2 regions of the Solibacillus sp. CAU 1738 genome follow, and region 2 is predicted to be linked to the other one. Evidence: a T-box and tRNA genes for the amino acid it is inferred to sense, from the RefSeq annotation. Region 2 holds a T-box; the other holds one or more tRNA genes.
What was found. A T-box is a leader RNA that pairs with one kind of tRNA and senses whether it is charged. The one in region 2 lies ahead of serS (serine--tRNA ligase), so its partner is inferred to be a tRNA-Ser.

Region 1: it encodes a tRNA-Ser, which carries the amino acid that the T-box ahead of serS (serine--tRNA ligase) is inferred to sense. The anticodon was not compared.

What each region holds. Positions count from the first base shown of each region.
Region 1 covers NZ_JBDQQN010000014.1:3,342-7,736, reverse strand. The annotation lists gene AAFN87_RS19845 (cation:dicarboxylate symporter family transporter) at 1-53, opposite strand, end outside; gene AAFN87_RS19840 (response regulator) at 134-1,012, opposite strand; gene AAFN87_RS19835 (ATP-binding protein) at 1,025-2,263, opposite strand; tRNA gene AAFN87_RS19830 (tRNA-Ser) at 2,458-2,550, opposite strand; gene AAFN87_RS19825 (MGMT family protein) at 2,758-3,222, opposite strand; gene AAFN87_RS19820 (DUF2179 domain-containing protein) at 3,327-3,494, shown strand; RNA gene ffs (signal recognition particle sRNA large type) at 3,674-3,941, shown strand; gene dnaX (DNA polymerase III subunit gamma/tau) at 4,046-4,395, shown strand, end outside.
Region 2 covers NZ_JBDQQN010000013.1:21,176-25,570, reverse strand. The annotation lists gene pdxR (MocR-like pyridoxine biosynthesis transcription factor PdxR) at 1-709, opposite strand, end outside; gene pdxS (pyridoxal 5'-phosphate synthase lyase subunit PdxS) at 813-1,697, shown strand; gene pdxT (pyridoxal 5'-phosphate synthase glutaminase subunit PdxT) at 1,699-2,265, shown strand; T-box leader at 2,314-2,532, shown strand; gene serS (serine--tRNA ligase) at 2,621-3,907, shown strand; gene AAFN87_RS19745 (GNAT family N-acetyltransferase) at 3,962-4,395, shown strand, end outside.

The DNA.
Region 1 (4,395 bases), on a different contig from region 2:
AGCACGAGACCGATTATAATTTGAGCGGCTAAACTAACTTTAAACTTTTTCAAATATAGTTCCCCCTAATATAAAATTTAGGACTAGCCCAAATATATATTACGGGTGACTTATTAAATCCGACAAAATCCGACTAATCAGCTTTACTAATAATATCGGAATATAAAACTTGGATGAATTTCTTTATGTTTACTTTCGCTTTTCGGTGGTCATCATCTTCTATTTGGCGCATGATTGTCCTAATATCTGTAAAGTCAAAATATCTAGGTGCATAGTATTCAAATTCTGAATTTGTATAATCAACAATACCTAAATTGGCTAAATTGATCATTGCCGCTAATATCGTTCTTCTCACGCGCTGTTCAATAGCTTTGCTTTCCTTTAAAATATCATCCGGTGTTGTTTTCGTTAACATTGCAAGCTTTTCATATAGCTCCTTTAAAGGTGGAAGTGGCGCTATTTTATGCTTTTCGAGTAGAAGTAGCTCAATGATTTTTATTATATCCTCACTACCAACTTCACCGACAATTCCCATATCATTTAGCATAGATTGTATATGGTCGCGAGTAGTCTTTTTTGAATGTTTCATATCGGGCACTTCGAAATTAGTTAATGATTGACGAATTGCGTTAATTGAATTTTTCAATCGGTATTGCTCTTCTGTTTTACGTAGCACCATTTGTACTTCCACTTTATTAATCGGCTTATGGATAAAAAACTCGACACCTTGTTCGTATGCTTGTGCTACCATTTCTTTATCTACAATTTGAGAAATCATAATAAAATGGCCTTCATAACGATTTTCACGTAATTTTTCAATCGTCGCAATACCATCCATTTTAGGCATAAGTAAATCCATTAGTACAAAATCGGGCTGTGTTATTAATATTTGAGGAATCGATTCGTGTCCATTTTTAGCGCCGCCAATAACAGTGCCTAGTCCACCTTCTTCAATAATATTGGCAAGCATAATTCGACTTGCGCGGTCATCATCTACAATAAAATAGCGCATATAAAACCTCCTTTATAATAAACGATGGGTAGGAATTGTTATAGAAAATCTTGTTGTAGCACCATTTGTTACTGTTATCGAGCCTTCTAAATGCGAAATAATTGCTTGAACATGAGATAAGCCGATACCAGTAGAAGCCTTCCCTTGGTCATTAAATTTTGATGTATAGCCTGCATCGAAAATAATCGGTAATTCATGGTCTTTTATGCCAATACCGTTATCTTCAATTGTAATAATTGTCGATTCCTGTGTATGAAAAACGCGAATTTCAATAATGCCTTCACGTTCTATCGCTTCCACTGCATTTGCTACGATATTATTAATAAGTGCGAGAATCGTAAAATAATCATGTATTTTGAAATTCATATTAAATGTTGTTTTGAATGTGATGTTCTTTTGTAAATAAGCACTGTATTTTTCGTTAGCAGCTGTTATATAAAGCAGTAATTCTGATAGAAGGAAAGTGTGATTATGCTCCATTGTCGTTATTTTAGAAAGCCCAGCATAAATACGCTCCGAATCCTTTTTTACTTCATGTATTTCTTGAGAAATGGTAAGCGCTTGCAAGCTAAGTGCTCGATCAATCGGATTTAATTGTTTATATAGGTCAAAACTAGCTGCAGTGATATGCTCGATTTGTTGCATCGATTTTTTCAAATAAAGCGTTTCTACATAAAGCTCCGAACCGATATTGAGTAACTGCTGCATTTGCTTTTTTTGCTCTGAGAAGGAAATTGAACTATAAATTCCAACAACGAAAAAGCTACGTAAAAAGGCTACTGCGAAAATAAGTATGAGCTCATTCAACGTTAATTGCTCTTTGAAAAACGTATAGAGTACAATACCCTCGACGCAGTTTGCGACTATTTCAAAAAAAGCCCCGTACAAGCCGAGCTTCATCGGTCTTAACCGAATGCGTTCAAATTGAATAAACGATAAGCAGACGGCGAATGTAATATAAAAGAGTGCAGCCGGTAGATGTGTTAGTAGCACATGCCAAAAGTGATCATCACTAAAAAATAGATCAATAAGCGTCCGAAATAATACGATAGTTATGGCAGTTGCAAAACCAGTTCTTATAATAGGTACTGGTTTTATTAATATTGCTAAAAAGAAAATGATGCTACCGAATCCAAACCGAAAATCCATATGGAACGGTATAATTTTAATTTCACTAGCGAGTGCAGTTAGTAATGCAATTATTAAAATTGTAAATGCGATACGAGAGGATGTCGAAACGCTTTTTAGCAAATAGCATAACCTCCTATTTAGATAACTACTCTATTCTAATGAAAATATCTTGATAATGCATAATAATACGTCTATAAAACAAAAAAAGTACTATAGCAACATGTGCCATAGTACTTGCCATTTTCGGAAAGTATTATAAAATAAAAAATCCGTTACATATGCAACGGTTTACGTACTATCTTTATAAAAAAAGATGGAGGAGGTAGAGGGATTCGAACCCCCGCGCGGTGTTACCCGCCTGTCGGTTTTCAAGACCGATCCCTTCAGCCAGACTTGGGTATACCTCCATGTGAGATGTCTTATCGACAAGTACTAATTTATCACGAATTTAATAACACGTCAACACTTTTTGAAAATATTTTTGTTTTTTTTATGATAGCGCAAAATTAAGGTGAATTTCTAATAAATATCTAGCTATTCGAATATAGAATCATTAGTACGTTCAATTTTATCGCAGTATTTTCATGACTGCTATCTAAATAGAGGGGGAATCTCTAAATAGATAGCACAAACAACTTATCTTCATAATCTTTCACAAAATATCTTTTTCCTTTTTGTATAATAGTGTGGCCTTCTGCTTCGAGATTGCATTTTTGCGCATCAATGCCTCCTGGATATTTTTCATTAAGTTCCCCGTCTTTTTTTAATGTTCGCCAGTAGGGAATTGTATCAGTGGCTCTCTCTGCTGAGGCGTTAGCTGCTATGTTCATAAATATTCCGGCTGTTAGTGGGCATGTGTAGTCTGCTTCGTGTTTTTTTGCTAATTCTTTTCTTAAATAATCGGCTGTAATGACTTTTCCAAGTGGCACTTTCCTCATGATTTCATCGTACGCTAATGGTGGTGCAATCAACATTTTTGATCCTCCAAATCTCGAAATGGCTTTCGGATCAGACACTTCAATAATTTTAGGCATATCTTTGTTATCTTGTAATTTTTCGTTATATGATTTTTTTGCCAACTTTTAAGCCCTCCAATTCATCGTATTATGTATCGATAATAGTAACCATTATGGCCAAATTTAATAGAAAAATCCAATGCTAGATAAAAAGTAGATGTAGTGTAATGGATGGAGAAGGCGTATTTACAGGACAACATAGAAAAGTACTTAAAACGGTAATTACACGTTATCAACTTGGAGAAGTGAAGAACATCATAAAAGAAATCGATTCGACAGCCTTTGTAAATATAACAGAGACAACAGAAGTTATTGGTATGTTTAATAGGGAATAACATGTATAAAAGTTTTGTGGAAGGGAACATGAAACCCCAAATAATTAAATAATGCTAAGTAAACGGACAGAGGGTACGTATATGGGAGCCCCATTCTCTGCAATCTGGGAAAATTATGTTTTAAATGAGTAGACGGTTTCCATTGCTTTTTTTGCTAACTGTCAGTATACTAGAAATTGCCGTGCTAGGTGGGGAGGTAGCGGTGCCCTGTAACTCGCAATCCGCTCTAGCGAGACTGAAGTCCTTTTCTGAGGCTGCCCGTATTGTAGGGTCTGCCTTTTGCACGTAGTGTTGACGGTTGGGTCCTGCGCAATGGGAACCCATGAACCATGTCAGGTCCGGAAGGAAGCAGCATTAAGTGGTTTCACCCATGTGCCGCGGGGTTGCCTAACTTGAGCTGGCGACAAGAGTAACGCTTATGTGCGGCTGTCAAAGAAAGGTGCACGGCATTAAATTGCCAACTAGAAGGTGTATTCATCGTAACAGATGGATACACCTTTTTTATGTTATACTTATACTACTGAATTTTATAAAAAAGGGGGAGAAAACCATTGACATATCAAGCGTTTTATCGCGTATATAGACCGCAGTCTTTTCGTGAAATGTCAGGTCAAGTACATGTAAAAAGAACACTACAAAATGCTCTCCTTGCAAGTAAAACGACGCACGCATATCTTTTTTCAGGTCCACGAGGCACAGGGAAAACAAGTACGGCAAAAATTTTTGCGAAAGCGTTAAACTGTGAGAATGCTCCTTCTAACGAACCGTGCAATGAATGCGCGACATGCATAAGTATTACTGAGGGCTCGCATCCGGATGTTATCGAGTTTGACGCTGCGTCCAATTCACGTGTAGAGGAAATGCGGGATATTATTGAAAAAGTTCGTTTTGCCCCAGCGAA
Region 2 (4,395 bases):
TAATATACACTAAGTTTGCATCAGTTTTTTCGAGTTCATCAATTTGCAAGCCGTCTGCATCTACATTGACAGGAACTATTGATTGCTCATATTGATTTCGCGGGATCGCGGAGTAACCCGGGTTTTCAATTGCCATTTTTGCTCCATCGAATAGCCGTAAAATCATCGGCATTAAATGCTCTGTCCCAGAACCAATAACAATTTGCTCCGGTGTACAGTTAATGCCTCGTGATTGATATAAATAACTGGCGATTTGGACGCGTAGCTCGTATTCCCCTTGACGATCCCCTATTTGTAGGAGCTCTTTAAAACTTGTATCGAGCATCTCTTTGGCATATTTACGCCATATTGTAAAAGGAAAAGAATCTTCATCAATTTTGCCGGGTGAGAAATCGGTAGCGTAGTTCTTTTTTTCGTACGCTGGCAAAGTATTTGTCTGCTTTTCGATAAAAGGTAACTCATCAATTTCTTCAACGAAATAGCCGATGCGTGGCTTCGAAGCGATATAGCCTTCTGCAAGGAGCTGTCCATACGCAAGCTCAATAGTTGTTTGGCTAATATTTAAAAAATCCGCAAGCTGTCTTTTAGATGGCAATTTTTCCCCGACTGTAATTTTTTTAGTAATAATGGCTTCTTTAATGCCGGTATAAAGCTGCTCATAAAGCGGTTTTCCAATGTGTTTTTCTAATTGAAAAAGTAATAAATCCATTATCCACCTCTTAACTGACCACCTTAAATTTTACTAAACTGAATATTCCGAAATGGTCAATTTCTATTATACTAAACATCATCACAAAGGTGGAGGTAGAAAAATGAAACAATTAGGAACTGATATGCTTAAACGTGGGATGGCAGAAATGCAAAAGGGTGGCGTCATTATGGACGTAATTAATGCAGAGCAAGCTAAAATTGCTGAAGCTGCAGGTGCAGTAGCGGTAATGGCATTAGAACGCGTACCATCAGATATTCGAAAAGCGGGCGGCGTAGCACGCATGGCTGATCCGCGTATTGTGGAAGAAGTGATGGGGGCGGTATCCATTCCTGTTATGGCAAAGGCGCGTATTGGTCATATTGTCGAAGCACGTGTGCTAGAGGCAATGGGAGTTGACTATATTGACGAAAGTGAAGTATTAACACCAGCTGATGAAGAGTACCATTTATTAAAAAGTGATTATACAGTACCGTTCGTATGTGGCTGTCGCGATTTAGGAGAGGCTGCACGTCGAATTGGTGAAGGAGCTGCTATGCTGCGTACGAAAGGTGAGCCGGGGACAGGTAATATTGTTGAGGCTGTACGCCATATTCGTAAAGTGAATGCACAAGTACGAAAAGTAGTTAGTATGACAGAAGACGAACTAATGACAGAGGCAAAATTATTAGGTGCATCATTTGAGTTACTACGTGAAATTAAACGTAATGGACGTTTGCCAGTTGTAAATTTTGCAGCAGGTGGTGTAGCTACTCCTGCAGATGCGGCACTAATGATGGAGCTTGGCGCAGATGGAGTATTTGTTGGTTCGGGTATTTTTAAATCGGAAAATCCAGAAAAATTTGCGCGTGCTATTGTAGAAGCAACGACGCATTACAAGGACTACAAGCTTATTGCTGAAATTTCAAAAGAGCTTGGTGTACCGATGAAAGGTATTGATATTGCACAGCTAGGACAGCATGAACGTATGCAAGAGCGAGGCTGGTAAGATGAAAATCGGCATTTTAGCATTACAAGGTGCTGTTAGGGAACACGCACAAATGCTTGAAGCGCTAAACTGTGAGGTAGTTCTTGTAAAAGAAGTACAGCATTTGCCGCAATTAGACGGCCTCATTTTGCCTGGTGGAGAAAGTACAGCGATGCGAAAATTATTAGAGCGCGGTCAGTTACTTGAGCCGATTCGTGATGCGATTTCAAATGGGCTACCTGTTTTCGGTACATGTGCAGGCTTAATATTACTGGCGCGTGAAGTAATCGGGCAAGAGTCCCATTTTGCTGTAATGGATATTGTAGTAGAGCGCAATTCCTATGGTAGGCAGATTGATAGCTTTGAAGTGGAGCTACCAGTCAAACATATTGATGATGATGTGAAAGCTGTATTCATTCGTGCACCGCATATTGTGGAAGTTGGAAAAGATGTAGAGGTGCTTGCCACATTTGAAGGGAAAATCGTGTTAGCGAGGCAGCAACATATGCTAGGTTGTGCTTTTCATCCGGAATTAACGACTGATTTACGATTGTTACGTTACTTTGTTGAAAAAGTTGTAGCAATGTAGCTTGCAAAAATAAATCGCATATAGTACAGTATGGTTAAATTTTAAATTGTGAATGCGATGATAGGAAATAGTAACAAGCTCGTTTTTTCTTAGAGAGTTAGCGGTTGGTGAAAGCTAATAAAAGCACTTGTGAATCCGTCCTTGAGTTGTCTTGCTGAAATTAAAGTAGGCGAGACCGGTGACTAAAGCCGTTATGACATAAGTGGAATAGGCACATAATGTGTTTATTCAATTAGGGTGGCAACGCGGGTAGCTCTCGTCCCTTTCCAGGGGATGAGGGCTTTTTTGTGTTTTAACGCACTAGCAGGGCAAAGCGGAACGACTATCATCAAATAAACGAAACGGAGGAATAAACATGTTAGATATTAAACGTGTTCGAGACAATTATGAAGAAATAAAAAAGGTACTTCTTACACGTAATGAAGACTTAGGAAATATTGATGAATTTGAAGCGTTAGATGCAAAGCGTCGTGATTTAATCGCAAAAACAGAAGTATTAAAAGCGGAGCGCAATAAAGTATCTGAGCAAATTTCTGTTATGAAACGTAATAAAGAAAATGCCGATGAAGTGATCGCACGTATGCGTGAAGTAGGCGATGAAATTAAAGTATTAGATAATGAATTACGTGAAGTAGAAGAAAAGTTCGACTACATGATGATGCGTCTGCCAAACATTCCACACGAATCTGTGCCAGTTGGAGAAACGGAAGATGATAATGTAACTGTCGCTACTTGGGGAGACATCCCAACATTCGATTTCGAACCAAAGCCACACTGGGATATTGCAACTGACCTTGAAGTAGTCGATTTTGAGCGTGCAGGTAAAGTAACGGGTAGCCGTTTCTTATTTTACCGTGGTTTAGGTGCCCGTTTAGAACGTGCATTAATGAGCTTTATGATGGATCTACATTCTGATGAGCATGGTTATGAGGAAATGCTACCACCAGTAATCGTCAACCGCGACAGCTTAACAGGTACAGGTCAATTACCGAAATTTGAAGAAGATGTTTTCAAATTAACAGATACGGATTACTTTATGATTCCAACAGCTGAAGTACCTGTCACAAACTTCTATCGTGATGAAATTATTGATGGAGACATGTTGCCAAAAGGATTTGCGGCATTCAGCGCTTGCTTCCGTTCTGAAGCAGGTTCAGCGGGCCGTGATACTCGTGGTTTAATCCGCCAACACCAATTCAATAAAGTAGAATTAGTGCGTTTCGTAAAACCAGAGGAATCATATGAGCAATTAGAGTTATTAACTGGTCATGCAGAAAAAGTATTACAGCTTTTAGGTTTACCGTACCGCAAACTATTAATGAATACGTCTGACTTAGGCTTCACTGCAGCGAAGAAATACGATCTTGAAGTATGGTTCCCAACGCAAGATATGTACCGTGAAATTTCTTCTTGTTCAAATTTCGAAGACTTCCAAGCGCGCCGTGCAAACATTCGTTTCCGTCGTGAGCATGGGGCAAAGCCAGAATATGTGCATACATTAAACGGTTCAGGTCTTGCTCTTGGTCGTACAGTTGCGGCTATTTTAGAAAATTACCAACAGGCAGACGGAAGCGTAAAAATTCCTGAAGTTTTAGTACCGTATATGGGCGGAAAAACAGTTATTGCAGCACCAGCAAAATAAATGATGAAGGGCTCTCACTCGTGTGGGGGCCTTTTTTTAAAAGGGGGAGTCGAAATGAACATTTTACAGTTTACAGAGTTGCCACAGGATTTGGTCGATGGCATGCAAATTGTACATAAACTAGTTTTTGATGAAGTATTTAAGCCAGAAAAGCTTATTGGTAAACAAAATTTTTGCGCGTTTTTAGCGGTAGAGGATGACATTGTTGTAGGATTTAAATTTGGTTACGAACAAGAAGATGGTGTGTTTTATAGCTGGCTAGGTGGCGTCCATCCCGTATACCAGCAGCGCGGCATAGCCAGTCGGTTAATGGAGGCACAACATACATGGTGTCAGCAGCAAGGCTATACGCGCATTCGGACATATGGGCGTAATGAGAAAAAGGCAATGCTTATCGTCAATTTGAAGGCAGGATTTGATATCGTTCACACATTTATAGATGATAAAGGTCGACATAAAATTGTGTTTGAGAAGGACTTGTTACAGTG